3 regions of the Bacillus sp. CZDM1 genome follow, and region 1 is predicted to be linked to each of the others. Evidence: riboswitches for the same ligand, from Rfam matches in the RefSeq annotation. Region 1 holds a riboswitch; each other region holds the start of a gene.

Region 1 (10,513 bases):
GATCACTTCTCGTTTAATTGCTTCCACAGGGGGATTTAACCGTGGAAAAATGCGGGATCCAAAAAGAAGCTGAATGAAAATCAAAAGAATCAATGGTCGGATGTGATTGGAGATCTCACTGAAACGCATATGCAAATTTTTGATGGCACTGGACAAACGATAGCGGAAATGAGAGCGAAAACGAGAAAAATGATGAATAAATTTCCACACAAGAAACCAATTCTATTTATCGATTATCTAACTCTGATCCATTCTGGACAATTTTACGGAGGGAACACCCATTTACAAGTAACGGAAATATCCAAATCTCTTAAAGCGATGGCAAAGGATTTTAATTGCCCCGTTATTTGTTTAGCGCAGCTTAACCGATCGGTGGAATCAAGAATGGATAAACGGCCGATGATGTCTGATATTAGGGAATCGGGCAGTGTGGAACAGGATGCTGATGTCATATTGTTCCTGTATCGTGAATCGTATTATGAAAAGGAAACCCAGAATTATTCCTTAGAAATCATTGTTTCGAAAAACCGGAATGGCCCGGTAGCTGCCATCGCTGTGAATTACAACGAGCATACAGGAAGTATTGAGAACCAAAAGGAATAGAGTCATTCCCTTGTAAACTTTCATTAGCCAAAAAAATTGATTACTGAGGTGTCCCCGCATGCTTGTAAAAGATGCTTACTTTGATAGTTTATGTTTTGAAGAATCTGCATTAGCCCATTACATCCATCATTTACACGGAGAGGAGAAAATTTCATTGGATGATGATATGTCCAAGATAGACCTAGAACAGGCCGATCATCAGACAGTAAGGGAAATGATTCAAAACAATGTATTAGGTATTCGTAAAATTCGCAGCTACTCACTGAAGATGAACCAGAAGGATTTTGTTTTTATCTTTGCAGCCAGCCTGCAAGAGGCCATCCAGTTCTATACCAAAACATTTCATCAAACCCCATTGAACTGTCACGAATATTCACTAGATTTTCAGCTTTCTAGAGGGAAAGATGTGATTTCGTTTCGGGATATGAGGAACGAATTTAATAGCTTTCCTGCTATTGCGGGGTGTTTTGAGAAGTATTGATGATAAAGAAAGGGTAGCGATTATGATGCTTATAAGGTTTAAAGGGGCTCCATTAATAACCCCAGTTCCGTTATCAATTTATGTGGTTTTCTTCCTGTGGCAAACACTTAAACACCCACAACCTTTGTGGGTGTTTTCTACCATTCATTCAGAGTAAATAGTTAAGAGTTGAAGTAGGGAGTGCTTGCTTCGTTTTCTTTATCTATTTCTCTCCTTGATGGTTTATAGTTTTTGATAGCATCACGTAAACTAAGCATTAATTCAATCGATAGAAGAATGATAACTACCCACACACCCGCCTTTAGGATTGTATTAATAACAAAAGAACCAGCAAATAAATAGGTATGGATAACCGATGTAAAAGTATAGAACATTGCAAAGGTAAAAACTCTACTCCACTGTGACACATCATAAATTATGATCGCACCTCTAAACCCATAATGTCGAATCCGTTTAAAAAGCCTATAGAGCTCTATAGCCTCAACCGCAATGAATATAACAAGAGAGGCCCTCCATATCCATCTTATCATATCAATGCTAATGATGCCGGTGACCAAACAGGCAATCCCAGAAATGGATATAGCCCCATGTAGAATACAGTTTGTATTGTTCCAATCCATTTCAATCGACCAAGAAGTTTTTAGGTATCTTGATAAAATAAAGAAAACACAAACCAGATAAAAACAAAATCCGATGATTAGTAAAAATAGGTTAAAGATATCCGGTAAATCTTTAAAAACGGTGTTAAGTAAAAGGACAATCGATTGTGTGCTTACCGTAGTTAGCAGAAGAATGCCATGGACATTCTGATAGGATTTTGTCCGAGAAATTTCTATCAACGTTTTTACACTAATCCAAATATAAATAATCCACAGGATAATATTTATAAAAGCAATAATCACAGAAATGAATCCCCAATGGGAAAATTGTTTATAAAATAAAATGCCACTTATGGAAGTGCCTGCAACCCAAGTACCAATCCCAAAGCGATTGATCACATTGGCATAATGAATGCTCTTAAATTTTCCATCCAAACTAGCTATGAAAAAAGAGAAAATAAAGGCAGACCATAGGGAAAGGTTAATGATGGATAGAATTTTTCCAAAAATGTGTTGGAAGAAATGGATACCAAAGTAGTTTAATAGAACTCCTTGCGTAACAATCCCAATTGCCATAACCACCGCCATGGTTGAAGTTCGAATATATATTTTTTTAAAAGTGAAAAATAAACTTATACAAACTATGAAGCAGATCAAGATCAATAAATAAATCACATTTATCACCATTATGTTTTAGATATTTTATAAGTATATCATCAATGAATCTTGAGGTCTGCAGAAAATGGATGGTGCCTGTACAACTTAACCTAGTTATTCGCAGCTAACCCCAGATATTAGCCAACAAGTTTTAGCCCAATGGTTGCACCTAATATTAATGCAATACATGCGATCCTTCTCCAATCTTTAGATTCTCCGTAAATCATGATTCCTAAAAGTGCACCACCAGCTGAGCCAATTCCTGTCCATATTGCATAAGCTGTCCCCATAGGCAGTGTTTTCATTGCGTAGGCAAGAAAAAGAAAACTAGCTCCAAATCCGAGAATTAATAGTAATAAGGATTGCCAATTACGACTATTATTCAATTTATTTATGGTAACCACACCAAATGCTTCACATAATCCTGCTAAGATTAATGATATCCATGCCATTAGAACTCAGCTCCTTCTTGAGAATTATCTTTTGTTAGTAACTTCAATCCAAGAACACCGGCTAGTAAAAGTATAATCAACATCATTTTTTCCGCCTTGATGGGTTCTCCGAAGAATATGATTTCAGAGATGACCGTTCCTGCTGTCCCCAATCCTACAAAAACTGCATATACCGTACCGACCGGAAGTTTTCGTCCAGCCATTATGATTAAATAGAAACTCACAATAATCGAGATCACAGTTCCTGTCCACGTCCAAAAGCCATTTGCGTGTTTGAGACCTATCACCCAAAACACTTCAAAAAACGCCCCAATAAACACTTTAATCCAGTTTGTATTCATTACCTACTACCTCCAATAATCATCTATTTAAAACAAAAAAAGCCTAAGAGATCACTGTTAAACAGTATCTCCCAGGCTTTTATCCTTCCGTGACACAGCGTTGGCTGTGAGTTTTCTCTCGGTCCAGACCAACACAGTGGCTGCGGAACCCTAGAAAACATTTACGTATACAATTACCATAAATTATATCCATATTTAAAATTTATTCAATAGTAAAATATGTATAAAAGAGACTATAGGCAATGAAGGTGAATATTTAATTCAATATAATTTAAATAGTTCCCCACACACTATTAGCAATGCTAATAACATGTTTTATCTTATTCCATTGATCTTCTTCTGTTAAAAGATTTCCTTCTTCTGTACTAGCAAAGCCACATTGCGGACTTAATGCTAAGTTTTCTAAAGGAATAGACTGGCTAGCTTCGTTGATCCTGGCTTTAATGGCGTCAGGATTTTCAAGTTCTGGAAATTTAGATGTAAATAATCCCAGAACAACAGTTAAATTAGGACGTTTAAAACTTTTTAATGGTTCAAAATCACCGGAACGCTGATCATCGTATTCTAAGAATAGTCCATCAACATTTAACTCAGCAAAAATTGCATCAGAAATCTGATCATAACCTCCGCTTGTAATGTAGGTGGATTTAAAGTTTCCACGGCAAATATGCATGGTTATTAACAAATCATCTGGCTTGTCCGCAATCACGTCATTGATACATGCTACTCTTCTTTTGATGATATCTTGTACGTCCATGCCTTCTTTTTCAACCACTGTTGTAATCCGATCTTCTGAGACAAAATCAATCCAAGACGTATCATCTAATTGCAAGTACCGACAGCCTGCATCATAGAATGCTTGAATGGCCTTCCTGTATGCAGCGACTGTATCGTCATAAAACTGCTCTTTATTGTCGTTGTAATATTCATCACCTTGAATTCTAGTGAATAGCATATTCGGGCTAGGAATTGAGAACTTCGCTACTTGGCTTCCATCCCCATATTTTTCAACCACTTCATTTAAAAATTGAAAGTGTTCAATCATAAAATGGTTATCGAAGTCGACCTTACTAACCACTTTAATCGCATTATTTCTTGTTTTGGCACCTTTGAAGGCACTAACATATTGGCTTTCAAAGAATTCTACGCCTTTTAGACCGGCTAAAAAATCCAAGTGCCACCATGAACGTCTAAACTCGCCATCCGTGATGGATTTAAGACCTGCTTCTACTTGTTTTTCTACTAGTTTTTCAATTTCTTTGTCCTCTACTACCTTTAGGGCTGCTCTATCAATTTCCCCGTTTACGAAAGCCTTTCTTGCTGCTTTAATAGGTTCGGTTCTCAAAAAACTCCCTACATGATCGGCTTTAAACGGAGCTTTCACTAGTGTTTTTGTCATCTATTATTACCCTCTTTCTAAATAATAAAAAACCCTCTTCTTAAAAATAAGAAGAGGGGGAAGCCATAACTAATCTCTTCTTATCTTCAAGCATTTTCTACTGGAATTGGCACAGTACTTTTGATAAGTCTGCTGCCGAGGCTTCATAGGGCCAGTCCCTCCGCCTCTCTTGATAAGAGTATTCTTGCCTATTTAATTACCTGTAAAATTACACGTGTTCAGCCAATCTGTCAACAAATAAATATTAAGATATCTCTTTTTGTTATAAATACGAATTATATACTTTATTTTTAAAAAAATGTTCGTGTTTTACTGAAAATATTTGCTTGTCATCGATGAAAGTTTAAGATATTATAATCAAAAGACAAACGATAGGGGTTGTGTTAGATGTTTGGTATCCAGACGAAAAAGGTAATGTTACTTGGATCAGGTGAACTTGGAAAAGAGACGATTATTGAGGCTCAGCGTCTTGGACTGGAAACCATTGCGGTTGACCGTTATGAAAATGCTCCGGCGATGCAGGTTGCTCATCGTTCTTATGTGGTGGACATGCTTGATGGAGAAGCACTTCGTAGAGTAATAGAAAGAGAGGAACCAGATTTGGTGGTTCCTGAAATCGAGGCGATTGCGACAGAAACACTAGTGGAACTTGAAAAAGAAGGTTTCCGTATCGTACCGACAGCGAATGCCGTGAACTTAACGATGGATAGGGAAGGAATCCGCCGTTTGGCTAGCGAAGAATTAGGGCTTCCAACAGCCAAGTACGCCTTTGCAGATACACTTTATGAACTAAGAAATGCTGTACTTAAAATGGGGACACCGTGTGTGATTAAACCGCTCATGAGTTCCTCTGGAAAAGGGCAAACAGTCTGCCATTCAATAGAGGATGTAGAATGCTCATGGAATGAGGCGATTGCTGGAGGAAGAGGTAAAAAAGCCCGAATGATTGTAGAGGAATTTATCCATTTCGATTCTGAAATCACTTTATTAACTGTCCGCTCCGCTTCCGGAACAACCTTTTGTGCTCCTATTGGACACGTGCAAAAGGATGGGGACTACATTGAATCTTGGCAGCCGCATGACATGTCAAAGGAACAAATTCTTGAGGCGCAGGCAATTGCAAAAAAAATCACAGATGCACTCGGCGGATACGGAGTTTTTGGAGTGGAATTATTCCTTTCTTCAAATGGAGTTTATTTTAGTGAAGTGTCACCACGACCACATGACACGGGGATGGTTACCATGGTTACGCAAGACCTATCTGAGTTTGCTTTACATGTAAGGGCGATTTTAGGTTATCCGATTCCGGATGTTCAGCTATTGAAACCAGGTGCAAGTTATACGATTAAGGCTACAAAAGAAAGTAAGACCTACCAACTATCTGGAATCGCTGAAAGCTTATCCGTCCCTCATACACAGGTTAGGGTATTTGGAAAACCTGAAACAAAAGTGGGACGACGAATAGGTGTTGTGTTAAGCAACGGGGAATCTGTGGATCAGGCTAGAGAACGAGCGGAATTAGCAGCTTCTAAAATGATTGTCACGTTTGATGAATAAATCATTGGATCATCCGCAACAAGACAATACAATTTGAAAGAGGGATGGATGAATGCATACAAAAAATCGTTGGCTAATCGCTCTATCGGCGGTTGGCATACATATTTCGATTGGTTCGGTTTACGCTTGGAGTGTTTTCACTAAACCACTTCAACAAGAAATGGGCTGGGGATTAAAGCAAATTTCCTTCACGTTTAGCTTGGCCATTCTATTCTTAGGTCTATCTGCAGCATTCTTAGGCCATTTTGTAGAAAAGTATGGTCCGAGAGCAGCTGGAACGCTAAGTGCTTTGTTTTTTGGAGTTGGAGTTGCAGGGGCAGGTTTTGCTATTCAATTAGAATCATTGCTATTACTCTATTTATTTTATGGAATGATCGCTGGAATTGGGTTGGGAGTTGGATATATTACACCGGTTTCTACGCTGGTAAAGTGGTTCCCTGACAGAAGAGGTCTTGCTACTGGACTAGCGATTATGGGATTTGGATTTGCTTCCTTAATCAGCAGTCCGATTATGAATTATTTAATTGTGAACTATGGGATTTCCAACACTTTCTATCTACTAGGAGCGGCCTACTTCATTATTATATTTTGTTCTGCTCAGTATCTTGCTCCTCCGAAAGAGGGTTGGGTACCTAAAGGTATCGAGGCAGCAGGACAAAAATCAGAACGTATGAAATTGAAAGAGGATCTGCGTCAGTTAACCGCCAATGAGGCAGTCAGAACAAGACAGTTTTGGGCTTTATGGTTGATGTTATTTATCAATGTTACCTGTGGAATTGCGATTCTTTCTGTTGCATCGCCGATGGCGCAAGAGTTAGTAGGTATGACAGCAACTGGTGCAGCAACAATGGTTGGAATCATGGGTTTATTTAATGGAGGAGGAAGGATTGTTTGGGCTGCCATCTCTGATTACATCGGAAGACCAAATGTCTACACACTATTCTTTGCTTTTCAAATTGTTGCTTTTTTTATGCTTCCAAATATAACAGTAGCTGTTCTATTTTCTTTAATCGTTTATATGATTATGACTTGTTACGGAGGTGGTTTTTCCTCTATACCTGCCTATATTGGCGATTTGTTTGGAACCAAGCAGCTTGGGGCTATTCATGGATATATTTTGACTGCATGGGCCGCAGCAGGTTTAGCGGGACCAATCTTTGTATCCTGGGTCAGGGAAACAACCGGAAGCTATCAGGGGACATTAGTAATCTTTTCAGGAATCTTTATTGTCGCTCTGGCGGTATCAATCCTCATTCGTCTTGATATCAAGAAATTAAGGACCATGAGTGAAAATCAAATCATGAAAAACGCGGGGAATTTTTAGAGTCATGTTTATCTTTATGAAAAAGCTGCCAAAAGTGGGCAGCTTTTTCTGAACATCGCACATCTAAGATGTCTTTGAGATGTGATGGTTTTTATTTAAGTTTTACAAGATCACCTTCTTTGATTTGATTCTTTTCAAACCATCCAAGATTCACTTCGAGTGCATAATGATAAGTAATTTCCGGATCATAGGTAGGACATAACTCCTCTTTACATGGCACCATATCCAGTATTTTTAGAATTTTCCCTTCTGAATCAAGAAATGCAATTGAAAGAGGAATTAAGGTGTTTTTCATCCAGAAACCGCCATATGTTTCCTCGGAAAACACAAACAGCATCCCCTCGTTCTCAGGTAATTTTTCAACAAACATTAATCCTTTGTCTCTTATTTTTGGAGTATCTGCAACTTGAACGGTTAATTGGATTGTTCTTCCTCCGTTGGACACTTTAATTATTTTTGTACGAAGACTTGCTTCTTTTTTTTGCCGAAAAAGGTATCCGATTAATTTTCTTAGATATTTCAATATTCACTCACCTTATCCATTTCTCTAAATAATTCTAATTATAAATATTTAATTAGTTTACAAATATATAGTCATTTTGGTTACATTTTTATAAAGTTTAACTTATGACCTGATTTTCTATGACATAATCGTTTGCCCAGGCAAGTAATCTAGTGTTGATATTACAGTTATACATGTCGGGACAGGGAAAGCCATTGAATACCCGTAACATTAATAAAAAGGAAGGAAGCTAAAGTTCGCTTCCTTCCCTTTTATATTGAAATATTTACTTTACTTTTGTTTGTGGGAACTCTGATTTAGATGAGGTGATCGCTGTAATCACTTTTGCCCCTTTTTCATGAGTGAGATTACCAAGTTTCTCCTTTCTAACCGCTTTATAAATGCAATAACACATGATTACCATGAGAACATAAAACGGAAATGCAACCGCAGTAGATACCGTTTGAACGGCCGTTACACCACCGCTAATCAATAGAACAATCGCTGAAGCTGAGATGAATAATCCCCAAATCACTTTTAATTTGGTGGAAGGGTTCAGAGTTCCATTCCCACTGTACATTCCTAAAACAAAAGTAGCTGAATCAGCAGAAGTAATAAAGAAACTGCTGATTAACAAAATGGCAATAAAGCTTAATACTGAGCTAAAAGGGAAGTAATCAAAGAATGAAAATAGGGCTACGGTAACATCACTATTTATCGCTTCCACTAACGCAGTCTCTTTTAAATCGTGAATTAAATGTAGAGCGGACCCACCAAAAACAGAGAACCACATAAAGTTAATAAAAGTTGGTATTACCAATACCCCTATGAGAAATTCTCTAATTGTTCTTCCTTTTGATATCCTTGCAATAAAAGTACCTACAAATGGAGCCCATGTGCTCCACCATGCCCAATAAAAAATTGTCCATGCTGCAATCCACGCGTCTTCAGAGAATGTTTGTAATCTAAGGCTCATTGGTATAATATCTCGTAAATATTCTCCAGTCGAATTGACGAATATCCTCATGATTTGCGAAGTTGGCCCAAGGACAAATAATAATAACATGAGGGAAAATGCAATAATCATATTTAAGTTTGATAAGATTTTAACACCTTTATTCAAACCTGAGTAAGCTGAAGCTATAAAGAGAGCGGTTACAATAGATAGTATGATAATTTGGGAGGTTAAAGTGTTGGGAGCACCCCAAGCTGTATTAAGACCTCCAGCTAATTGCAATGTTGTTACCCCTAGAACAGTAGATACCCCAATGGCAGTCATAAAAGTAGCGTAAACATCAATGGATTTACCGAGCGGTCCATAGATCCTGTCCTTAATAACTGGATAAAAGATGGAACTTATCAATCCAGGAAGGTTTTTTCTAAACTGGAAATAAGCTAGTCCTAAAGCAACAACTGCGTATATGGCCCAAGCATTAAATCCCCAATGAAAGAATACAAATTTCATGGATGTATTTGCAGATTCAGCAGTTGAACCTTCGCCAAGCGGTGGTGTTACATAGTGCATGACAGGCTCTGCTACCCCCCAGAATACTAATCCACAACCCATCGCCGCACTGAATAACATAGCAAACCATGACTTCGTACTATACTCAGGTTTGTCCGTATCCTTCCCTAATTTGACACTCCCAAATTTAGAAAACATTAAATATCCACATAAAAGAAGAAACAAGAATGCTGCCGATAGATAGAACCAACCGAAATGATTGGTTGTAATGCTTAATACAGAGGAGAAAAATTTGTTTAAACCATCTGTAAAAAATATCCCCAAAATAATAAATGCTAACGTTAAGCTCATAGAGGCAACAGCGATAATATTGTTCTTGTTAATCAAAGAACTCCCCCCCAATATGTTCTAATAAAAAATGTTTACATTTCAGCTATATCCATTACTGTTTTAAAACTCTAATAAATGAATAGGAATATCACAGCCTTTCAATTTTTTTTGTTAAAAGCGTTTACATGATGTCTGATCAATAAGAAAATTACAATGATTTTGCATGAGCACACAATTAAGAAATCATGATTTTTTAATTATCGTGTTCAAAAACACTATCATGACAGTGATTATATTATAAATGCAAAAAGCAGACAAGATAAATTTATAGAAAATATTATCTTTTTGAAAAATTACGAATTTTCATATTTAGTTTTAAGAGAGTTTGCATGCGTGATAGAAAGGTTAAAATATTTTAAAAATTTAGATTGTTAAATAAATTACTGTGTGCTAATATACTGTTATGAAAATCATGATAATTAAAAAATCATGATTTTTTCATCATTCAAAACTTGAGAGGGATGGTTAAAGGAGAATGGGGATTCACACAAAAGTTAGAAAGTATTCAAACTACATTAATGGCGATTGGGTTACGTCTTCAAATGACAAAGTTTATGCCAGCATAAATCCAGCTGACAAAAATGAAATTGTTGGTTATGTTCCAGAATCAACGGAAAAAGAATTAAATGATGCTGTTGTTTCTGCCAAAGAAGCAGGAAGGCAATGGAGGAAATTATCTGGTGCCTCCAGAGGAGAATATCTCTATAAGGCAGCTGCGATTATGGAACAAAGAGTGGATGAGA
Region 2 (10,513 bases), on a different contig from region 1:
ACCATAAGAGAAGCGTTGTCCCTGATATTTAGCGGCAAATCGATCCTGCATCGTAAATGTCAGCGGGTCTGGGAAACCCCAGCGGTCGCGCATTTGACGATGAATCAACTCTGCAAAGCCTTCTGCTGATTCAAGTGCTAAAGCTTGTAGGGCATGACTCTCAAGGAAACGGCCTTCAGCCTTTAACTGGTCTGCCTTTTCACGGATTCCTCTTCCCGCAGTTACCGTAAAGAAACCAACATAATCTTTCTCCCCACTGTCAACAGACTTTACAAAGTCTGCTAAACATAAATGAGGTGCAGATTCCTGACGGGGAAAATCAAATGTTTCAATAACAGTATTAGGCTCTTCTGGATCATAAATAAATATCTTATTCCCATCAGACTGAGCAGGGAAGAATTGATAGACAGCAGCTGGTAAAATCCAATTACCTTGTTTAGCATCTGCTAATAATCCATCAACTACTTCTTTTACTTTTACAGCTTTTTCATTCTTTTCAGCAAGTAAATTTGCAATTTTTCCTTTTACCCCTAGGTGATGCCCAATTAACATTTGCATATTGATATATGGCTCAATATGGGATAGGGAGTAGGTTTTTAAGATATGTTTCTTAGTATCCATCGGTGTAAAAACTGGCACTTCTGTCGAAACAGAAGGTCTTGTTTTAACTGCGGTGGATACAGCTGAACGAATAGGCAAATCGCGCGGAAGTTCAATCGCGGCTAGTTTTTCCCTTTTTTCAGCAATCAGTTTTTCGTGCTCTTCAGGAGATTGAAGCTGATTCGCGAGTGATAATCCAGTCATAGCATCCTTGGCATAAAGAACAAGTCCATCATACTCTTTTGCAATTTTGGTATCGGTGAACTTTCTAGAAAGGGCAGCTCCTCCTACCATGATTGGAGTTGAAATTCCAGCTTCTTTCATATCCTGTGCTGTTAACACCATTTGCTGTGCAGATTTCACCAGCAAGCCAGATAATCCAACGATGTCCGGTTTTTCTTTTTGAATCACTTGAACCAATTCTGTAGGTGATACTTTAATCCCCAAATCATGAACATCATAACCGTTATTGCTAAGTATAATGTCAACTAGATTTTTCCCAATATCATGTACATCGCCTTTTACAGTTGCTAAGATGACTTTTCCTTTGGAAGAAGAAACATCACCCTTTTCCATATAAGGTTCTAAATAAGAGACAGATGCCTTCATAACTTCAGCACTTTGGAGAACTTCGGCGACTATCAGCTGATTGTCGTTAAACAGTCTTCCTACTTCTTTCATGCCCTCCATTAATGGTCCATTAATGATATCAAGCGGAGCAGGGTACTTTTCAATTGCTAAAGCCAAATCTGGCAAAAGGCCTTCCTTCGTGCCTTCGACCACGTAGTAGGAAAGTCGTTCTTCCAAACTCATATTTGGTACTGTACTCTTTGTCTCTTTCTTCTTGCCTCGATAAAATTCAGTGAAAGTGGCTAAGGTGTCATCTGTTGTGTTAAATAAAAGGGCTTCTGCTAATGTGACTTCTTCTTTTGAGATGGAAGCGAACCGCTCTAGTTTTTCAGTATTTACAATCGCATAATCAAGCCCTGCTAATGTACAGTGGTATAAAAACACCGAGTTTAATATTTCTCTGCCGACAGGCGGAAGACCGAAGGATACATTGCTGATTCCAAGAATGGTTTGTGTCTTAGGAAGGTGTTCTTTGATTAACTTAATACCTTCCACCGTTGCTTTTGCAGATCCAATATACTGTTCATCACCTGTACCAACAGGAAAAACAAGTGGGTCAAATATTAGATCCTGGGGCTTTAAACCATACTTATTGACGAGAATGTCATGAGATCGCTTGGCTATTTCCAATTTCTTTTCAGCTGTAACACCCATACCTTTTTCATCAATCGTACCAACGACGACAGCAGCACCGTATTTATGGATTAATGGAACAACTGCCTCAAATCTTTCCTCGCCATCCTCAAGATTAATGGAGTTAATAATTGCTTTTCCTTGAGAATACTTGAGTGCTTTTTCGATTACTTTTTCATCTGTCGAATCGATAACTAGCGGAGCCTTTATTTTCTTTACTACTTCAGGAATGAAATTCTCCATGTCGGTTAATTCATCACGATCAGGGTCAGCAAGACAGATGTCAATAACATGTGCGCCGCCTTTAACCTGTGCACGAGCAATCTCTGCTGCTTCTTCAATCTTACCTTCGTTAATTAGGCGTTTGAATTTTCGAGAGCCAATGACGTTTGTACGTTCTCCGACCATAATCGGACGTAGTGTCGGGTCATCGTAAACGAATGGTTCAATTCCTGATACCATATGGAAATCAGAAGACTGTGCCTCGCGTGGTGAGAACTTTTTCATCTCTTCTGAAATTGCTCGAATATGATTTGGTGTTGTACCACAGCAGCCGCCAACAATATTTAACCAGCCATGGGCTGCAAAGTCTGCAAGCTTTTTCGCTAACGTTTCAGGTGTTTCATGATAATGTCCTTCCTCATCAGGCAGCCCAGCATTTGGATAACAAATAATCGCTGATGTAGCAAGATTGGAAAGGGAACGGACATGCTCCTGCATAAATTCCGGACCTGTCGCACAATTTAGTCCCACTGCCACAGGTTTCATATGTTCCAACGAAATATAAAAGGATTCGATGGACTGTCCTGCCAGGGTTGTACCCATCGGCTCAATCGTACCGGAAACGATTAAGGGAAGCACCTTGCCTGTTTTATCAAATGCATTTTTTATTCCAATAAAGCCAGCTTTTACATTTAGCATATCCTGACTTGTTTCAAGCAGCAGGAGGTCAACACCACCGTCAATCAGCCCAATTGCCTGCTCCTCATAAGAAGTGGCAAGTGCTTCAAAGGTGGTTCCGCCTGTGACGCTTAGCGTTTTTGTTGTCGGTCCCATTGAACCGGCAACATACCGCGGCCACTCAGCTGTTGAAATTTTCTCAACTTCCTTTTTGGCAATTTGACCGGCAATTTTATTTAATTCATAAGCCTTAAAGCCTAGATTGTAGTCATCAAGAACAATGCTTGTGGCCCCGAAGCTATTCGTTTCAATAATATCAGCACCAGCCTCTAAGTATTCACGATGGATTTTCGCGATTGTCTCAGGAGCTGTAACATTTAGATATTCATTACAGCCCTCATATTGTTCACCGCCAAAGTCCTCTGCTGATAAATTTGCCTCTTGGATCATGGTGCCCATGGCGCCGTCCATTACAAGAATCCGTTTTTTTAGTTGTTCACTGAATGGAGCTTTCAACATAGCTGTTCCCCCTTACTTGACTTGCACGCTGTTTGGCATAGATGGCTAATTCTGTTGTTAGTTCATACCGTAAAAATGGTGTGATCAAATAAATCCCATTGAATAAATCAAGTGCTGTGTCAATTAATGATTTCGTTATTTCAATTCCTTCACGTGCTGCTAGAAGCGGTTGATCACTTAATGCCGACATCCTGTCACGAATAGATTGGGAGATTTTAATTCCTGGTACTTCATTATGAAGGAACTCAGCGTTTCTGCTGCCTGTTAGAGGCATCAGCCCAATATAAATAGGTGCTTTAAGGTTTTTGGTATGCTCATATACTTCAATCAATTTTTCCTCAGAGAAGACAGGCTGTGAAATGAAATAATCTGCGCCATATTCAATCTTTTTCTCCAGGCGTTTTACAGCCTTTTCTACTGAACGAACATTTGGATTAAAGGCACCGGCAATGCTAAAAGCTGTTTTTTGCCCTAGGTCTTTTCCTGAAAAGGATAAGCCTTCGTTCAATTGTTTAATCATTTGTATTAACTCAAATGAAGAAACATCATAGACGGACGAGGCGCCAGGGAAGTCTCCGACCCGGGCTGGGTCACCTGTGATTGCCAGAACATCATTCATTCCAAGGGTATGAAGCCCCATTAGGTGGGATTGCAAACCAATAATATTCCGGTCTCTGCAGGCAATATGGATAAGCGGTCGCATCCCTAATTCTTGTTTAACAAGATAACCTAAAGATTCATTGGAAATCCTTACCTGAGCCAAAGAGTTATCTGCCATAGTAATCGCATCGATTCCTGCTTCTTTTAAAGCCTTTGCGCCTTCAAAAAATTTGCTGGTATCAAGCTTTCTTGGAGTATCTAATTCTACGATAACCGAGGGACGTTCCTTAACGATTTCCTCGAGAGGCTGGTGATCCCTTTTAGCTGCACTTTGTTCAATGATGATCTTCTTCGTTTTTAATTTAACTACTTTTTCGGTGATAGGCACGCTATTTTTTAGTTCTGATGCAAATGCCTGGATATGCGCCGGGGTCGTTCCGCAGCATCCGCCTAGCAAACGTACACCCTCCTGACGGAAGCTTTGGGCGGATTTTTTAAAATAATCTGCGTCACCCTCATAATGGAATATCCCGTCTGTATAGGCTGGCAAACTAGCATTCGGGTAGGCAGAAAGAAAGCTTCGTTTAGGTAATTCAATCTGCTCAAGTGTTTTCAGCATATGATGTGGACCAAGCCGACAATTCAAGCCAATGACATCAGCACCAAGGCTTTCAAGCCGAGTAAAAGCTTCATTAATCGGTGTTTGATCTTGTAAAATTCCTAACTCCTGAAGTGAGACCTGTGCAATAATCGGAAGCTTTGTTTCTTTTCGAGCAATTGTAAGAACTGTCTCTAGTTCCTCAAGGTCGTAAAAGGTCTCTAATAAAATCCCATCTACCTCTTCTAGCAATAGGCAATAGAGCTGTTCACGGAAACTGCGCTTTAATTCTTCTATTGATAATGCACTTGGCTTAATCCCACGGTTACCGCCGACTGTACCAAGAATATAAGCGTTTTGCTGAGCTGCTAATTTTGCATTTTGGACGGCTGCACTATTGATTGCTTTTACAGAGTCCTCTAAACCATATCTTTGTAGTTTTAGATAATTTGCAGCATAAGTGTTTGTTTGAATCACGTCAGCACCAGCATCAATATAGGCTTTATGGATTTCCTGTATCTTATCTGGATTTGATAGGTTTAGTTCTTCAAGACAACTATCCTTACCAAAAGAGTAGAGGAGAGTACCAATGGCACCATCAGCAATTAATATTTGCTTCTCTAATTTTTCTAATAGACTCATATTATCGGCCTCTTTTTACAGTCAGTTGTTGTTCATTTACCACTTGAAGGGCCAGTGAAAAATCCTTTATTAAATCATCTGGATTCTCTAAACCAACAGAAAGGCGGAGGAGACTATTTTTGATTCCACGCTTTTCTCTCTCTGCTTGAGGCATTGCTGCATGGGACATTTTAGCAGGATAGGATAAAATGGATTCTACCGCACCAAGACTCACTGCAAATACAGGTAATTTTACATTTGAGACAAAGGTTCTAAGTGCTTCTTCATCATAGAGTTCGAATGATAATACCGCGCCTGCTCCCGCTGCCTGTTCTTGTTGCAATTCATGCTGTGGATGATTTTTAAGAGCTGGGTAATATACTTTTTCAATTAGAGGATGATCCTCTAGGAACTCAGCAATTTTCAGAGCTGATTGTTGAGATTGTTCTAGTCTGACATGAAGGGTTTTTAATCCCCTAAGTACAAGCCATGCATCCTGTACCCCAAGTACAGCACCAAAGGAATTTTGTAAGGAGTACAGTCTCTTTCCTAACTCTTCATCTTTAACAACCGCAAGACCTGCAACCACATCACTATGACCGGATAAAAACTTAGTTGCGCTATGAAGAACTACATCCGCTCCAAGCTCTAAAGGTCTTTGGTACTCAGGAGTCAAAAAAGTGTTATCTACATAAGTAATGGCGTTAATTTCTTTAGCCAAATCACTAATGGCTTTAATATTCGTAACCTTTAATGTAGGGTTAGATGGTGTTTCAACATAAAATGCTTTTGTGTTAGGCTTAATTGCCTCTCTTACTTGGTTAAGGTCTGTCATATCTACAAATGTATGTTGTATTCCGAAACGAGTCAGTACCTCTGTGACCATTCGATATGTGCCGCCATACACATCCTCAGTAATCACGATATGATCACCGGAAGAAAGGAGGAGGAAGGCTGTTGAAATAGCTGCCATTCCCGACGAAAAAGCAAAGCCTCTTGTTCCACCCTCTAATTCAGCGATTACATCCTCAAGTGCTTCTCTTGTTGGGTTTGCACTTCTAGCGTAATCGTATTTTCCGAAACTTTCGATATCAAACTGATGGAAGGTTGAAGCATGCTGGATGGGCACACTTACTGCTCCTGTATTTGGATCGACTTTATGCTGATTATGAAGGAGCTTTGTTTCAAAACGATATTCTTCCGAACTCATTATCCCATCACTCCTTCTTTTAATTTAGCTAATGCCTGTTCAAGATCTTGAATGATATCAGTTGGATCTTCTAGTCCTACAGAAAATCTTAATAGTCGATTACAAACCCCGGACTGAATTCGAATTTCTTCTGGTATGTCAGCATGCGTTTGTGTGGCAGGGTAGGTAATAAAGCTTTCTGTTCCTCCAAGGCTTTCAGCAAACGTAATAAGTGAAAGTTCTTTCAGGAATGGGTTAATACAGGACTCATCCTGTAAGCGGAAGGAAACCATTCCGCCTCTTCCTGGGTAAAGAACATCTGTTACGCCTTCATGAGCAGAAAGGTATTCCACTATTGATTTCGCATTGCTTTCATGCCGCTGCATACGAAGAGATAAAGTTTTCATTCCGCGCATTACCAGCCAAGAATCAAAAGGACTTAGAACTCCACCCGCTCCGTTATGGTGAAACGCCAGCGCCTCACAAATTTCTTTCCCCTTTGCAACAATAAGACCAGCAAGGACATCATTATGACCGCCTAAGTATTTCGTTGCACTATGAATAACAATATCCGCTCCAAGCACGATAGGCTGTTGGAGAAGCGGGGTATAGAAGGTATTATCCACAATTAGAATAATTCCGTGTTTCTTTGCAATTTTTGAGACAGCACTTATATCAGACTGCTGCATAAGTGGATTGGTCGGGGTTTCAAGGAAAATCGCCTTGGTTTGTGGAGTAATCCTGCTTTCAATTTCTTCTGGACTGCAAGTATTAACATATTGAGTCTGGAGTCCCCATTTTTTAAATCCCTGTTCTAGTAAACGATACGTTCCTCCATATAAATCCTCACTGACAATCCACTCGTCACCAGACTGAAAGAGGGAAAGAATCGTAAAAATAGCAGCCATCCCCGAACTGCAGGCATATCCTTGATCGGCCCCTTCAAGATCAGCAATCGCCTTTTCAAGGAGCTGCCGAGTAGGATTTCCTGTCCTTGAGTAATCATATCCTGTTGATTGTCCAATGCCCTCGTGACGGTAAGCTGTTGAAAAGTAAACAGGAGGATTTACGGTGCCTGTCACCTTATCACTTCTATTGCCAATTTGAGCTAACTTCGTGTCAACTTTATAAACCATTTTCCTAATCCTCCTCCTTTATAAAAAACAAAAAAAGTCTTCTTTAAGAAGAAGACTTTTGGATGCACGTTCGCACAGGTCATTCTCCTTATCTCACAAGTTAACAAATAACTCGTAGGACTTAGCACCTTTTCAATGAAATAAGACATTGAAGGTTGCTGAGGCGTCATAGGGCCATTCCCTCTACCTCTCTTGATAAGAACATAAATATTTAGATTATTTATAAAATTTACTACAGTAAAGGAGAAGTGTCAATTATTTATTTTTTAAAATTGGATCACTAGTGTTGCATTAATTTAATTTCACTATTAAAAATACTCAAAATGCCCAATTTTGTTATTTGGTATAAAGAAAAATTCCTTTTGATTTGAGTGCCGAATAAAATTCAGAGATGTATAAGTCCCGTTGGGCTATTGAACTGTTTTTTCTATGCAACATTGGTGAAATTAGATATTAACTAGTGAATTTAGAAACATCAAATATTCGATTAATAGAATTAGTAATTTTTCTTTTTACATATTTCATCATTTTTCTAGGATATATTACTCATTTATTACAAGGGAATACCATGGTAATTTACTAATTTTTGAATTATCAATATCTAAGGAACAATACTGTTATTTGTAAAGTAAGGTAAAGTAAATTTGAGAATAGGGATAATACGGAACCATCAAATCTAATATCAACACGTTGGAATGTATCCTAGTTTATATATTTAAGCCTGAAAGAATAAAGATAAAGTGAATAAATAAACGAAGTAGTTTTCAAAAGAGAGTCTTTTTTGTAACTTAAAATAAGAACATTATCTACAGTCAAATTCTGACAATAAAAGCTATTGACTAGTTCTTTATAAAGAACTAGTATTGAGTTATAAATTGCAATTAATTATTATTATTCTACTTTTAATATTTTTATATAATTTTTGCTCTTTAATTATATGTGGGAAGGTGGCTGGCATTAGCCCATGAATAGTGCGGAAAAAAGGGAAGTAAGGGATATTAATCTAAGAGAAATATTTAATGTTTTAAAAAAAAGGTTCTGGATAATTGCTGTTTTTTCTTTGCTGACTGTGGGTATTGGTATTATTTATAACACTTATTATAATACATTGTTATATCAGTCATCAGCACGCATTATAGTTGGGGCAGATACTGAGTTAATGAAAACTCTTCATGTAATAATTACAGATCCAATGATATTAGATAAAGTTATAGAAGAAGTTGAATTGGAAAAGTCCTCAAAGGAATTGTCTGAACAGATAAGTGTCGAGAGTATCTCGGGATCACAGGTTGTTAGTATTAATGTGGTGGATAGGTCCCCGAAAATAGCTGCGGAAATAGCGAATTCAACTACAAAAGTATTTAAAGAGGAAGTCCCAAGAATTCTAGGATTCAATGATATCAAACTATTGTCAAAGGCGAATATATATCCTTACCCAATTAATGAAAATAAAATACGAAATATCGTTCTAGCTCTTGTAGTTGGTCTAGTTTTAGGAATCGGTTTGGTGTTCTTATTGGATTCATTCGATGATACTCTAAGGTCTGATGTTGAAATTGAGGAGATTCTGGGTATTCCGGTAATTGGGCGAGTTTCCAAAATAAATAAAAAAAGTATTAAAAAGAAAAGTCAATATCAAATGGAGTTAAATTTTAGAGGTGAGACAAGTGTTTCCAAATAAACGTAAAACTTCATATAAAAGCCAGAAACGAAGCTTAATAGCTTATTCAAACCCAAGTTCACTCATAGCAGAGGAATTCAGGACAATTCGTACCAATATTCGCTTTTTAACTGAAAAAGAAAAGAAAGCAGTATTATTAATAACCTCACCAAGCAAGGGGGAGGGGAAGTCGACAACGGCAGCTAATATTGCTGTATCAATGGCACAACAGAAGGAAAAGGTTCTTATAATTGATGCGAATTTAAGGGAACCGGAACTTCACTCTATTTTTAAAATATCTAATAAAGTAGGCCTAACTGATGTACTTACCGGTAAATCAACTTTTGAGGATGCAATCTATTCAACAGAGATAGGGAGATTAGCAGTTTTAACCAGTGGAGTTACACCTAGTAATCCAACTGAGATACTAGGTTTAGATATGCTAGGAGATTTGTTACAAGAAGCCCAGCAAACATATGACATTATACTAATAGATTCTCCTGGAATACTTGAGTTTGCAGATACAAAAGTTCTAGCAAATAAGAGTGATGGGGTTATTATCGTATTAAGCGAGCGTTCAACTACAAAATTTAGTGCTATTAAAGCAAAAAAAGCACTAGAGTTTACAGAGGCAAAGATCCTTGGTGTAGTTTTTAATGGGATAAGATAATTTTCAATCTAAAACCAATAATACCTTTTATTGGTATTATTTTTAATGAGGTTGTTCGTTATTGAATTTCTATTTGTTCTTTATAAGTTATACATTTATTTGTAAAACTGGTGATGTCTCCTTACCATTATCGATGGAGGCACTCGGTCATGCTGTGGGTTGAAATAAACCTTAGACGCTAGTCGTCGGTAGTGTGATGTGAGGTGGGGTTAGATGCCTCATTTTATAATTAAAGGCTTTGATTATATGGCCTTCGAAGAGACCCTATAATCAAAGCTTTTAATTTTATTACAGCAATATTATTTAAATAACTTAAAGGAGAGAGAGTATGACTTATCGGCAAAGGCTGTCTTTATTTTTTTTCTTGGATTCATGTATTGTCATAATGGCAATTTTTTTTGGTGGATTTTTAGTTAATGCCACTGTCAATGTCATTTCTATACCAATGGTAATCACTTCAGTAGCCATTTTGATGAGTCATCATATCTTATCACTTAAGTTAAAGCTATATAAAAAAGCTTGGGAATATGCGAGTGTTGGAGAATTATTGATTATTTTAAAAATTGTTACTTCCTCTATTATTGCTGCTGCCTTGATACAACAAATGTTTATCCATGAAATACACTTTAGGATGCTGGCAGTCACCTGGTTGCTACATATCATTTTTCTTGGAGGTTCTAGGTTTTGCTGGAGAATGTACTTAGATTCTATAATTAACAATAATAAAAATAAAAAACGAACTTTAATTGTTGGTGCA
Region 3 (10,513 bases), on a different contig from region 1:
ATCCTGGGCGTACACGTAAATAGATGTCTCTGAGCCTACCAAGGCGATGTCGGCACCACCTGATAACAAAGCAGTCATGGTTTTATCACCGCCAAAGGCTGTTGATAGTTCAACATCTAAACCTTCTTCTTCGAAAAATCCTTTTGCGATGGCAACATATTCAGGAGCATAGAAGATAGAACGGGTAACTTCCACTAATCGGACCTTTTCGATTTTCTCAGTGTCGGTTGTGTTAGTACCGTTACAAGCTGAAATTGAAAACATGAGAATCACAATGAGAAGTGCTGAAAAACCGAATTTAAACCATTTTTTCACACTAAAACCCCCTTTAAGTAAGGAAAAAATCTGGGCTGTTGGCCTACCATATCGTATGATAAAGTAATAAATGTGTGAATGCCCAGTTACATCAATTTTTTGATGATTGAAATGAAAGGGTGAACTGTAAGGTGATCAAACCAAATGAAAAAATCATCGAGGCGTATCGATTCCCTTCACCCAATCCTCGTGTGGAATTATGGGAAATAACCTATTTATCTAATGGATTGAGAGTAAAAGGGTTGCTGGCAGAACCAAAAAGGAAAGGAAGCTATGACGGCTTTTTATACTTGCGCGGAGGCATTAAAAACGTTGGAAAAGTAAGACCTTCAAGAATTGCACAATTTGCCTCTGAGGGATTCATCGTATTTGCTCCCTATTATCGAGGGAATCAAGGAGGGGAGGGGAATGAAGATTTTGCTGGAGAGGATAGACACGACGCATTTACAGCCTTTGAGCTATTAAGAACAATACCTGGGGTGAGAGATATCCATGTATTTGGTTTTTCCCGAGGTGGTGTAATGGCATTGATGACAGGAGTTGAGTTTCCTGAGGCAGCTTCCATTGTGACTTGGGGCGGAGTAAGTGACATGTTTTTAACATACGAAGAAAGAAAAGACTTACGGAAGATGCTAAAAAGGGTCATTGGCGGTACACCGGGGAAATATCCAACAAGATATGAGGAACGAACTCCTCTCTATGAGCTTGAAAGGATTAAAGCTCCTGTTCTCATCATCCACGGGGTAAAAGACCATAATGTATCCGTGGAGCATGCCTACAGACTTGAACGCAGACTAAGGATACTAGATAAGCAGGTGGAATCCTGGTATTTTGATGAGTATACTCACTACTTCCCTCCAGTGGTAAACAGAAAAATCGTGAAGGATTTATCGAAGTGGATGAAAAATCAAATCAAAAGATGATAAAATAATGGTAAGTCCAAAAGCTGAGGAGCGGATACATATGGGTATGCCCTTTGAGTTAAATACATTGATTGTAACAAAAGGCAGAGAGAAGAGAGTTGAAGAAAACCTTTTCCAATTAGAAAAAGAAGGCTATAGACTTTATCCAATTGATATTCCGATTGATGTTAGAAAAACTCTTGAAAGCGATACGAGCGGAACAGCTGTGATTAAAAAAGTAGAATGGCAAAATAGCAGCACGATGATCACCTACCAATTAATTTCATTAAATTCCACGAATTAAAAAAAACGCCCTTATCGATTAACGATAAGGGCTTTCACTTTAAGCGATCGGACCGCCTTTTGATTCTATTTCTGCAGAGACCTTCGTGAATTTCTTGAAGTTTTCACGGAATTTACCTGCTAATTCTTTCGCTTTCATTTCATATGTCTGTGGGTCTGCCCATGTTTTGCTTGGCTGCAAGACCTCATCAGGAACACCAGCAATGTGGAGTGGAATATTTAGACCGAAAATATCGTCTCTAACTGTTTCAACTAGGTTTAGTTCTCCTTCAAGTGCAGCCTGAATCATAGCTCTTGTGTAGGATAGCTTCATCCGGCTGCCGACTCCGTATTCCCCGCCAGTCCAGCCAGTATTCACTAAAAAGACATTAGCATTATGCTCAAGAATTTTTTCACCTAGCATTTCGGCATAACGTGTTGCAGGCAAAGGTAGAAATGGTGCACCAAAGCATGTTGAGAAGGTTGCTTCAGGTGATGTAACACCACGCTCTGTACCTGCTAATTTTGATGTATAGCCACTTAAGAAATGAAACATGGCTTGCTCTTTCGTTAATTTTGAGATTGGAGGCAGTACACCAAATGCATCGGCTGTTAAAAAGACAATGGTATTCGGATGGCCTGCAATACTTGGCTTCACAATATTATCAATCGCTTCAATCGGATAGGCTGCCCGTGTATTTTCAGTTAGTGTCGCATCGTCATAGTCTGCAATTCTAGTTTCCGGATTAAGCACAACATTTTCAAGTACAGAACCAAAACGGATGGCATCGAAGATTTGTGGTTCTTTTTCACGAGATAAATTAATGGTTTTTGCATAGCAGCCACCTTCAATATTGAAGACGCCGTTTGACGACCAACCATGCTCATCATCACCAATTAAGCGACGTTTAGGGTCTGCAGATAAGGTGGTTTTACCTGTCCCAGAAAGGCCAAAGAACAGAGCAACATCACCTTCAACACCAATATTTGACGAACAATGCATGGAGAAAATATTATTCTCAGGCAATAGGTAATTCATAATTGAAAAAATGGACTTTTTCATTTCACCTGCATATTCAGTTCCACCAATTAATATCGTACGTTTCTCAAAAGAGATGATAATAAAGGTTTCAGACTTTGTTCCATCAACGGCAGGATTTGCTTTGAAGTTTGGAGCAGAAATCACGTTGAAACCGGCTTTATGTGTCAGTAATTCTTCTGCATTTGGGCGGATAAACAATTGATGCGCAAATAGATTATGCCATGCAAATTCATTCACAACTTGAATTGGCAATTGTGTCTTTTTATCTGCACCCGCAAAACCTTTAAACACAAATATTTCTTCTTTTTCTTTTAAGTAGTCTAAAACTTTATGATAGAGGTTGTTAAAAACATCTTCCGAAATTGGCTGGTTTAATTGACCCCAATCGATTTTATCCTTTATAGATTCTTCCATTACAATAAATTTGTCTTGTGGAGATCGTCCTGTATATTTACCTGTAGATACACTAATGGCACCAGTAGAGGTTAATTTTCCTTCATTCCTTGATAAGACTTTTTCCACTAATTGAGGTACTGACAATTGAATGTGAACATTATTTTCTTCTAACAATTGACTTAATTCATTTGGAACATATACGGAATTCATCAGAGAAAACCCTTCCTTTTTTGTTTTTTAATATTCATTATATTTACGAATAGTATAACACATTGAACTGAATAGTCTATACTAATTAGAGAATTTAGGTTGTATTATTTACTATAATGTAGAAGTGGGAAAAATTCATATTTTTACCCTTAATTTGCTAAAAAAAATATTGACAATGTTCGACATGTTCAAGTATGATTTTAATTTGAACGGATACTCTCTTATCCTGAGCTGGTGGAGGGACAGGCCCTATGAAACCCAGCAACCTGCTTTATGAGAAATGGATCGCATATTCGATTCAATTCTCAAGTGCGAAGGTGCTAATCTGACGCAAGGCTTTGACCTTGAACGATAAGAGTGAAAGGCCCGGAACAACCTTTCCTCATGTGGTAAGGTTTTTTGTTTTGTATAAGACCTTTTATTTAATGTGCTAATAAAGGCTCTTTTCTTATACTTTGCTGCTATTGTAGATTGAGGCCCTTGTTGAGCAATGAATTGTTGCAAAAGAATTTTCATTGTAAGAAAAGAGCTGCAACCTTAATCTCAAGCACAAAAATAAATTGTTCCGCGTTAAAATCGGATTTAGGATTTTAACAACAATTTTATGAAAACAGCCTTAATAAAAATCCTTTGTTTATTTCATACTAAGGGAATGAGTACCGTATCAATAATGTCAGTGGTTCAAGAAGTATTCCTGTAACCTTCATGTGAACCTTGATTTATCTCATAATATAGGAGGAAATCAGATGTCAAGAAACGCACGTTTGTTCACTTCTGAATCAGTAACGGAAGGTCATCCAGATAAAATCTGTGACCAAATTTCTGATTCGATTTTAGATGCAATTTTAGCAAAGGATGCAAATGCTCGGGTTGCTTGTGAAACTTCTGTAACAACTGGTTTAGTTTTAGTTGCAGGGGAAATTACTACATCTACTTACGTTGATATTCCAAAAATCGTTCGTGAAACGGTGAAGGGTATCGGGTACGATCGTGCTAAATATGGTTTTGATTCCGAGACCTGTGCAGTATTAACCTCAATCGGTGAACAAAGTCCTGACATCGCAATGGGTGTTGATCAGGCACTTGAGGCACGTGAAGGACTAATGTCTGATGAAGAAATTGAAGCAATTGGAGCAGGGGACCAAGGCTTAATGTTTGGTTTTGCTTGTAATGAAACAAATGAGCTTATGCCTCTTCCAATCTCTCTTGCACATAAGCTTGCTCGTAAGTTAACAGAGGTAAGAAAAGATAAAGTTCTTGAATACCTTCGTCCCGATGGAAAAACTCAAGTAACCGTTGAGTATGATGAAAATGATAAGCCTGTTCGAATTGATACGATTGTCATTTCAACTCAGCATAATCCAGAGGTAACATTGGAGCAAATCCAACGTAACTTGAAGGAATATGTTATTAATCCAGTGGTACCAAAGGAATTAATCGATGAAAATACAAAATACTTTATCAACCCAACAGGACGTTTCGTTATTGGCGGACCTCAAGGGGATGCTGGGTTAACAGGACGTAAAATCATTGTTGATACATATGGCGGATATGCTCGTCATGGCGGAGGTGCTTTCTCCGGTAAGGATCCTACAAAGGTTGACCGTTCTGCGGCCTATGCAGCACGTTATGTTGCGAAGAATATTGTAGCAGCAGGACTTGCTGATAAAGTTGAAGTACAGCTTGCCTATGCAATTGGTGTAGCAAGACCCGTTTCAATTGCTGTTGATACATTTGGTACTGGCAAAGTGAGCGAAGATGTATTAGTTGAACTGGTAGGTTCAAACTTTGACCTTCGTCCTGCTGGAATCATTAAAATGTTGGATCTTCGCCGCCCAATCTATAAACAAACAGCTGCATATGGTCATTTTGGCCGTACTGATGTTGATCTTCCTTGGGAGCGTACAGACAAAGCAGACACTTTGCGTCAACAAGCAAATATTTAACCAAAATACAGGGGAGTTGCATTTTACATGTAACTCTCTTTTTCATTTAGTCGTCTAAGTTTAGGGCAATGTGTTTATGTAAAAACTGTTTATACCTGAATTTTCCTACCTTTCACACTGCCATTTTTCAAATAATAGTGGTAGGATAAGAGAGTATGTTTTTTAGATTGGATATTTAGATTGGAGTAGGTGACGTACATAATGTGTGGTTTTATTGGTTGTGTACACGACAAGGAACAAAACTATCGTGATGAACAAAAACAACAATTCAAAAATATGAACGATATTATTACCCATCGTGGACCTGATGATGATGGCTTTTTTTATGATGATCATATTCAATTTGGCTTTCGCCGTTTAAGTATTATTGATATTGAATGTGGACATCAGCCATTAACATATGAAAATGAGCGTTATTGGATTATTTTTAACGGTGAGGTTTACAACTACGTAGAACTTCGTGAAGAATTGCTCAAAGAGGGCTTACAGTTTGCCACAAATTCAGATACAGAAGTCATTATTGCTCTATACAGCCATTTGAAAGAAAAGGCGGTAGAAAAATTACGCGGGATGTTTGCCTTTACGATTTGGGATAAACAAGAACAGACACTATTTGGTGCCAGAGACCCATTTGGGATTAAACCATACTTTTATTTTGTGGATGAAGAGAGAACTTTCTTTGCTTCTGAGAAAAAGAGTATCCTTTTAGCCCTTGAAAATGATGTTTTAGACTATGATTCACTTCAGCACTATTTGACTTATCAGTTTGTCCCTGAGCCTAATACGATGTCTAAAGGTATTCATAAGTTGGAGCCAGGACATTATTTTACGAAAAAGATTGGCTCGCCAATGGAGATCAAGAGGTATTGGAAAGCGCATTTTAACCCGATCCAAAAATCAGAGTCAGATTTTATTAAAGAAATACAAGATGTGTTAATAGATTCAGTAAAAATGCATATGAGAAGTGATGTTCCGGTCGGTTCTTTTCTTTCAGGCGGAATAGATTCTTCGATTATTGCATCCATTGCGAAACAATTTCACCCAGCTATTAAGACGTTTTCTGTTGGTTTCGAGTACCAGGGATTCAGTGAAATCGATGTAGCAAAGGAAACAGCAGAAAAGTTGGGTGTAGAAAATATCAGCTATGTGATAACACCACAGGAATACATGAATGAACTTCCGAAAATCATGTGGCATATGGATGATCCCCTTGCTGACCCTGCCTGCATCCCGCTTTACTTTGTTGCGCGTGAAGCAAGGAAGCATGTAACCGTCGTTCTTTCTGGTGAAGGGGCTGATGAATTGTTTGGCGGCTACAATATTTACCGGGAGCCGCAGGATTTAGATATGTTTAATAAAATCCCAAGAGTAGGAAAAGTATTGTTAAAAAGGATTGCGAACATGATGCCTGAGGGAATGAAGGGTAAAAGCTTTATTGAACGCGGTGTAACTCCTATGGAGGAACGCTATATTGGCAATGCGAAAATGTTCACTGAGGAAGAAAAGAGAGAATTGCTTTCCGTCTATCGTGAAGGCTTACATTACACAGATATCACTAAACCACTTTATACAGAATCAAGGGGCTATGATCCTGTTGACACCATGCAATACATTGATATTCATACTTGGATGCGCGGGGATATTCTTTTGAAGGCTGATAAAATGACGATGGCGCATTCATTAGAGCTTCGTGTTCCATTTTTGGATAAAGTAGTGTTTGATACAGCGTCCAAAATACCAACAAGCTTGAAAACGGCTAATGGTACGACAAAGTATATCTTGCGAAAAGCTGCTGAAGGAATTGTCCCTGAGCATGTATTAAACCGTAAGAAACTTGGTTTCCCAGTGCCAATTCGCCATTGGCTGAAGAATGAAATGAATGAGTGGGCAAAAACAATTATTCGCGAAAGCAGCACAGAGCATTTAATCAATAAATCTTATGTTTTAAAACTTCTTGAGGATCATTGCCAAGGAAAAGCTGATAACAGCCGTAAAATCTGGACCGTTCTTATTTTTATGATTTGGCATCAAGTATATGTAGAAGGCAAGTATTCCTTTTCAGGACAAAAAGAACTGCTGACAATGAAACATTAAGATAATAAGAAAGCACCCATAAAAAATTTATGGGTGCTTTTCTATACTATTATTTTTGTAATGACTTATAATATTGAGCTTTTTCTGCATATTCTGTATAAATCCTGTTCATTTCACTAATGTCATGTTCATTTAATTCTCTAATAACTTTTGCAGGTCTGCCAAATGCTAATGTATTAGGAGGGATTTTTTTACCTTGCGGCACGAGACTGCCTGCACCTATAAAGGCTCCTTCTCCGATTTCGGCCTGATCTAGAATAATCGAACCCATCCCGATTAAAGCCTTTTTACGAATAATGCAGCTATGGAGAATAACCTGATGTCCAACCGTTACTTCATCCTCTAAAATCAATGGATTATTCGGGCTTTGGTGCAATACAGAGTTGTCTTGAATATTTACTTTTTTCCCAATAACAGTAGGTGCGACATCTCCTCGAATGACGGAGTTAAACCAGACGCTCGATTCCTCGCCTATTTCAACATCACCTGTAATAGTAGTAAAATCTGCAAGGAATGCAGAATCTGCAATTTTTGGATACTTTCCTTTGTAGGGATAGATCATATTCGTCGCTCCTTTTTGACTGAAATACATATTCAATTTAATATTATACTAAATAGAATATTTTTCTAGGGGGAAAAACTATGTGGAAGTGGGAAGCAGAAGGGGAAGCGAAGGCTGTGATTGTGATGGTTCATGGTGCAATGGAACATCATCGACGTTACGGCTGGCTCATTGAAATGTGGCGCAGGTCCGGATTTCATGTCATCATGGGTGATCTTCCTGGGCAGGGTATGACAACAAGATCCCGCAGGGGCCATATAGATTCTTTTGATGAGTATCTAAGTGAAGTGAAGGATTGGATTAAAGCAGCCTATCGTTATGAATTGCCTGTTTTTTTGTTTGGGCATAGTATGGGAGGCTTAATTGCTATTCGGTTGCTACAGGAAGAAAAAATGGACTTAGCTGGAGTCATTCTCTCTTCTCCATGTCTCGGACTTATGCAATCACCATCCAAATTTTTAGATTTACTATCACATGGAATTAATGTGGTTTTTCCTTCTTTTCGAATGAATTCAGGAATAACGGTTGATATGGCCACCCGCAACAAGGATGTTATAGAGGCAGATGCCGATGATACTCTCTACATAACAAAAGTCTCTGTTAGATGGTACCGTGAATTAGTTGAGGCCATGAAAGAGGCATTTCTGTCTATTGAAGGCACCAAGGATGTGCCGATGCTGGTCATGCAAGCCGGCGATGATAAAATTGTTAATAAAGCTCCTGTTAAGGAGTGGTTCAACCATGCACCTTTATCAGAAAAAAGGTTTAAAGAATGGCCAAAGCATTATCATGAAATTTTTAATGAACCAGAACGGGAAGATATATTTGAATACGCGAAGGATTTTGTCATCAGCCAACTAAAAGCAATAGGTTATATTGTTTAAGTAGGCATGTTTTCAAAGATTGTTGTTAAAATTTTAAAGCCGATTTTAACGTGAAAATAGTTATTTTGCACTTTTAGTTTGCAGGCTCTTTTCTTATATATTTTGTGTTCAAAAAGTAACAAAGTATAAGAAAAGAGCCTCTAAGAAAGGAAAGAGGAACTCTCCATGATGCCAATCAGACTCATGTCAAAGGTATATCGTCGAATTATTCCAGCTGTTCATCAAGAACTTGGGTATTGGAGGTCCCGGGCAGAAAGCATCCCTAATGAGGAGCTTAGGACACAGGCTCTGGCTAGTATTGAACATAAAACCTTTCACTGTGAGGGCGGAGGTATTCTAGCTTTATCCGCGGTTGATGAGTATAAGAAAGCAGTGAAATTTATTGTTGCCTATCAAACCATTAGTGATTACTTAGATAATCTTTGTGACCGGAGTACCTCGCTTGATCCCGAGGATTTTGCAGCCCTCCATGAATCTATGCATGATGCGCTTACATTAGAAAGCCAGCCTAAGAACTATTACCGGTTCCGTGAGGATCAAAACGATGGCGGTTATTTAAATGATTTAGCGAAAACGTGCAGATCTGTATTAAATGAAGTGGAACATTATCCTTTAATAAAAGAATATCTTTTGGAGCTTTGCGAATATTATTGCAACCTGCAAATCCACAAGCATGTGATTCAAGAAGAACGTGTACCTAGACTGGAAAAATGGTTTGCAGACCATCAAAATAACCTGCCAGAGATGGAATGGTATGAGTTTTCTGCCTGCTCTGGTTCCACTTTGGGGATATTCTGTCTTATTTCTTATGCGATGAGAGAAGATTTTCGTGCGGAGGATGGAGAAAATATTCGGAAAGGTTATTTTCCGTACATACAGGGGCTTCATATTTTATTAGATTATTTTATCGACCAAGAAGAAGATCGAGAAGGCGGCGACTTGAATTTTTGTTTTTTTTATGAAAACCCAGAAACCCTTTTTAAACGGTTAAAACATTTTGTCAGTGAAGCAGACAGACATACGGAGTTCCTGCCGCATAAAAAATTCCACCAGCTTATTAACCGAGGATTATTAGGGATTTACTTATCGGATGGAAAGGTTCGCAAACAGAAGAATATCCGAAAATTAGCAAAGGGGATCATTAAGACTGGCGGCATGATTAGCTATTTCTTCTACATTAATGGACTAGCCTATCGTTCTGTACAAAAATGGATTCCCTCATTGTTTACCAGACTTTCGTAAAAAAAAGGTAAACCAAGCCAAAGCATCTTGGTTTACCTTTTTTCAATTGCAATGATAAAAGGGGGATTATTTTGTTGATTGATAAACTGATACTGTAGAACATGTGCCTTCTTTTGATCAATTTCCTGACAATACGTCAATAAAGCATCGCGCTCAACAGCACCCTCGGTGTGACCGTGGTAAATCACAAGGATAATGATTCCTTCTGGAGCCATTATCTCAAGCAATTGTTGTATGGCAGATATGGTGGTTTCTGGTTTTGTAACAATTGCTTTATCACTTCCAGGCAAATACCCTAAGTTAAAAATCGCTGCCGTTAACGTACCATGGTGTTCATCAGGGATTAGCTTAAAAAGCTGTTCGTGACCTGCATGAAAAATAGTGACTCGATCAGCCAGACCATGTTTCTTCAGTCTTTCCGTACTGGTACGAATGGCCTCCTCCTGGACATCAAATCCATACAATCTACCGCTAGGACCAATAAGACCAGCGAGAAAGACTGTATCATGACCATTTCCCAAAGTAGCATCAACAACCACTCCGCCGCTAGTAATAGCTTTTTCAAGTAATTTCTTTGCGAATGGAAGGATTCGATCTAGCTTCATGGTTAGTTCCTCACGGTGCTATCTTGATAATAT

The links. A riboswitch is a leader RNA that binds a small molecule or an ion and turns the genes downstream of it on or off. The one in region 1 is predicted to bind S-adenosylmethionine.
Region 2: it holds a riboswitch for S-adenosylmethionine, as region 1 does, so the genes downstream of both, ACY3XC_RS14430 (methionine biosynthesis PLP-dependent protein) here and ACY3XC_RS05200 (5-methyltetrahydropteroyltriglutamate--homocysteine S-methyltransferase) in region 1, are expected to answer to the same signal.
Region 3: it holds a riboswitch for S-adenosylmethionine, as region 1 does, so the genes downstream of both, metK (methionine adenosyltransferase) here and ACY3XC_RS05200 (5-methyltetrahydropteroyltriglutamate--homocysteine S-methyltransferase) in region 1, are expected to answer to the same signal.

The regions. Positions count from the first base shown of each region.
Region 1 is NZ_JBUESO010000002.1:127,984-138,496, forward strand. It holds gene ACY3XC_RS05170 (DnaB-like helicase C-terminal domain-containing protein) at 1-73, shown strand, start outside; gene ACY3XC_RS05175 (DnaB-like helicase C-terminal domain-containing protein) at 103-603, shown strand; gene ACY3XC_RS05180 (hypothetical protein) at 662-1,084, shown strand; gene ACY3XC_RS05185 (TDT family transporter) at 1,246-2,259, opposite strand; gene ACY3XC_RS05190 (DMT family transporter) at 2,478-2,792, opposite strand; gene ACY3XC_RS05195 (DMT family transporter) at 2,792-3,133, opposite strand; guanidine-I (ykkC/yxkD leader) riboswitch at 3,200-3,298, opposite strand; gene ACY3XC_RS05200 (5-methyltetrahydropteroyltriglutamate--homocysteine S-methyltransferase) at 3,405-4,532, opposite strand; SAM riboswitch class I at 4,610-4,711, opposite strand; gene purT (phosphoribosylglycinamide formyltransferase 2) at 4,920-6,089, shown strand; gene ACY3XC_RS05210 (L-lactate MFS transporter) at 6,142-7,413, shown strand; gene ACY3XC_RS05215 (DUF192 domain-containing protein) at 7,505-7,936, opposite strand; gene ACY3XC_RS05220 (glycine betaine uptake BCCT transporter) at 8,202-9,767, opposite strand; gene gucD (alpha-ketoglutaric semialdehyde dehydrogenase GucD) at 10,246-10,513, shown strand, end outside.
Region 2 is NZ_JBUESO010000005.1:363,159-373,671, forward strand. It holds gene metH (methionine synthase) at 1-3,282, opposite strand, end outside; gene ACY3XC_RS14420 (bifunctional homocysteine S-methyltransferase/methylenetetrahydrofolate reductase) at 3,260-5,122, opposite strand; gene metC (cystathionine beta-lyase) at 5,124-6,311, opposite strand; gene ACY3XC_RS14430 (methionine biosynthesis PLP-dependent protein) at 6,311-7,426, opposite strand; SAM riboswitch class I at 7,512-7,628, opposite strand; gene ACY3XC_RS14435 (YveK family protein) at 8,391-9,107, shown strand; gene ACY3XC_RS14440 (CpsD/CapB family tyrosine-protein kinase) at 9,094-9,756, shown strand; gene ACY3XC_RS14445 (polysaccharide biosynthesis protein) at 10,085-10,513, shown strand, end outside.
Region 3 is NZ_JBUESO010000018.1:25,387-35,899, forward strand. It holds gene ACY3XC_RS25625 (ABC transporter substrate-binding protein) at 1-315, opposite strand, end outside; gene ACY3XC_RS25630 (alpha/beta hydrolase family protein) at 447-1,238, shown strand; gene ACY3XC_RS25635 (DUF2584 domain-containing protein) at 1,279-1,521, shown strand; gene pckA (phosphoenolpyruvate carboxykinase (ATP)) at 1,561-3,147, opposite strand; SAM riboswitch class I at 3,366-3,505, shown strand; gene metK (methionine adenosyltransferase) at 3,894-5,093, shown strand; gene asnB (asparagine synthase (glutamine-hydrolyzing)) at 5,295-7,187, shown strand; gene ACY3XC_RS25655 (gamma carbonic anhydrase) at 7,237-7,749, opposite strand; gene ACY3XC_RS25660 (alpha/beta hydrolase) at 7,830-8,633, shown strand; gene ACY3XC_RS25665 (tetraprenyl-beta-curcumene synthase family protein) at 8,799-9,875, shown strand; gene mnmM (tRNA 5-(aminomethyl)-2-thiouridylate-methyltransferase MnmM) at 9,908-10,480, opposite strand; gene mnmL (tRNA modification radical SAM protein MnmL/YtqA) at 10,483-10,513, opposite strand, start outside.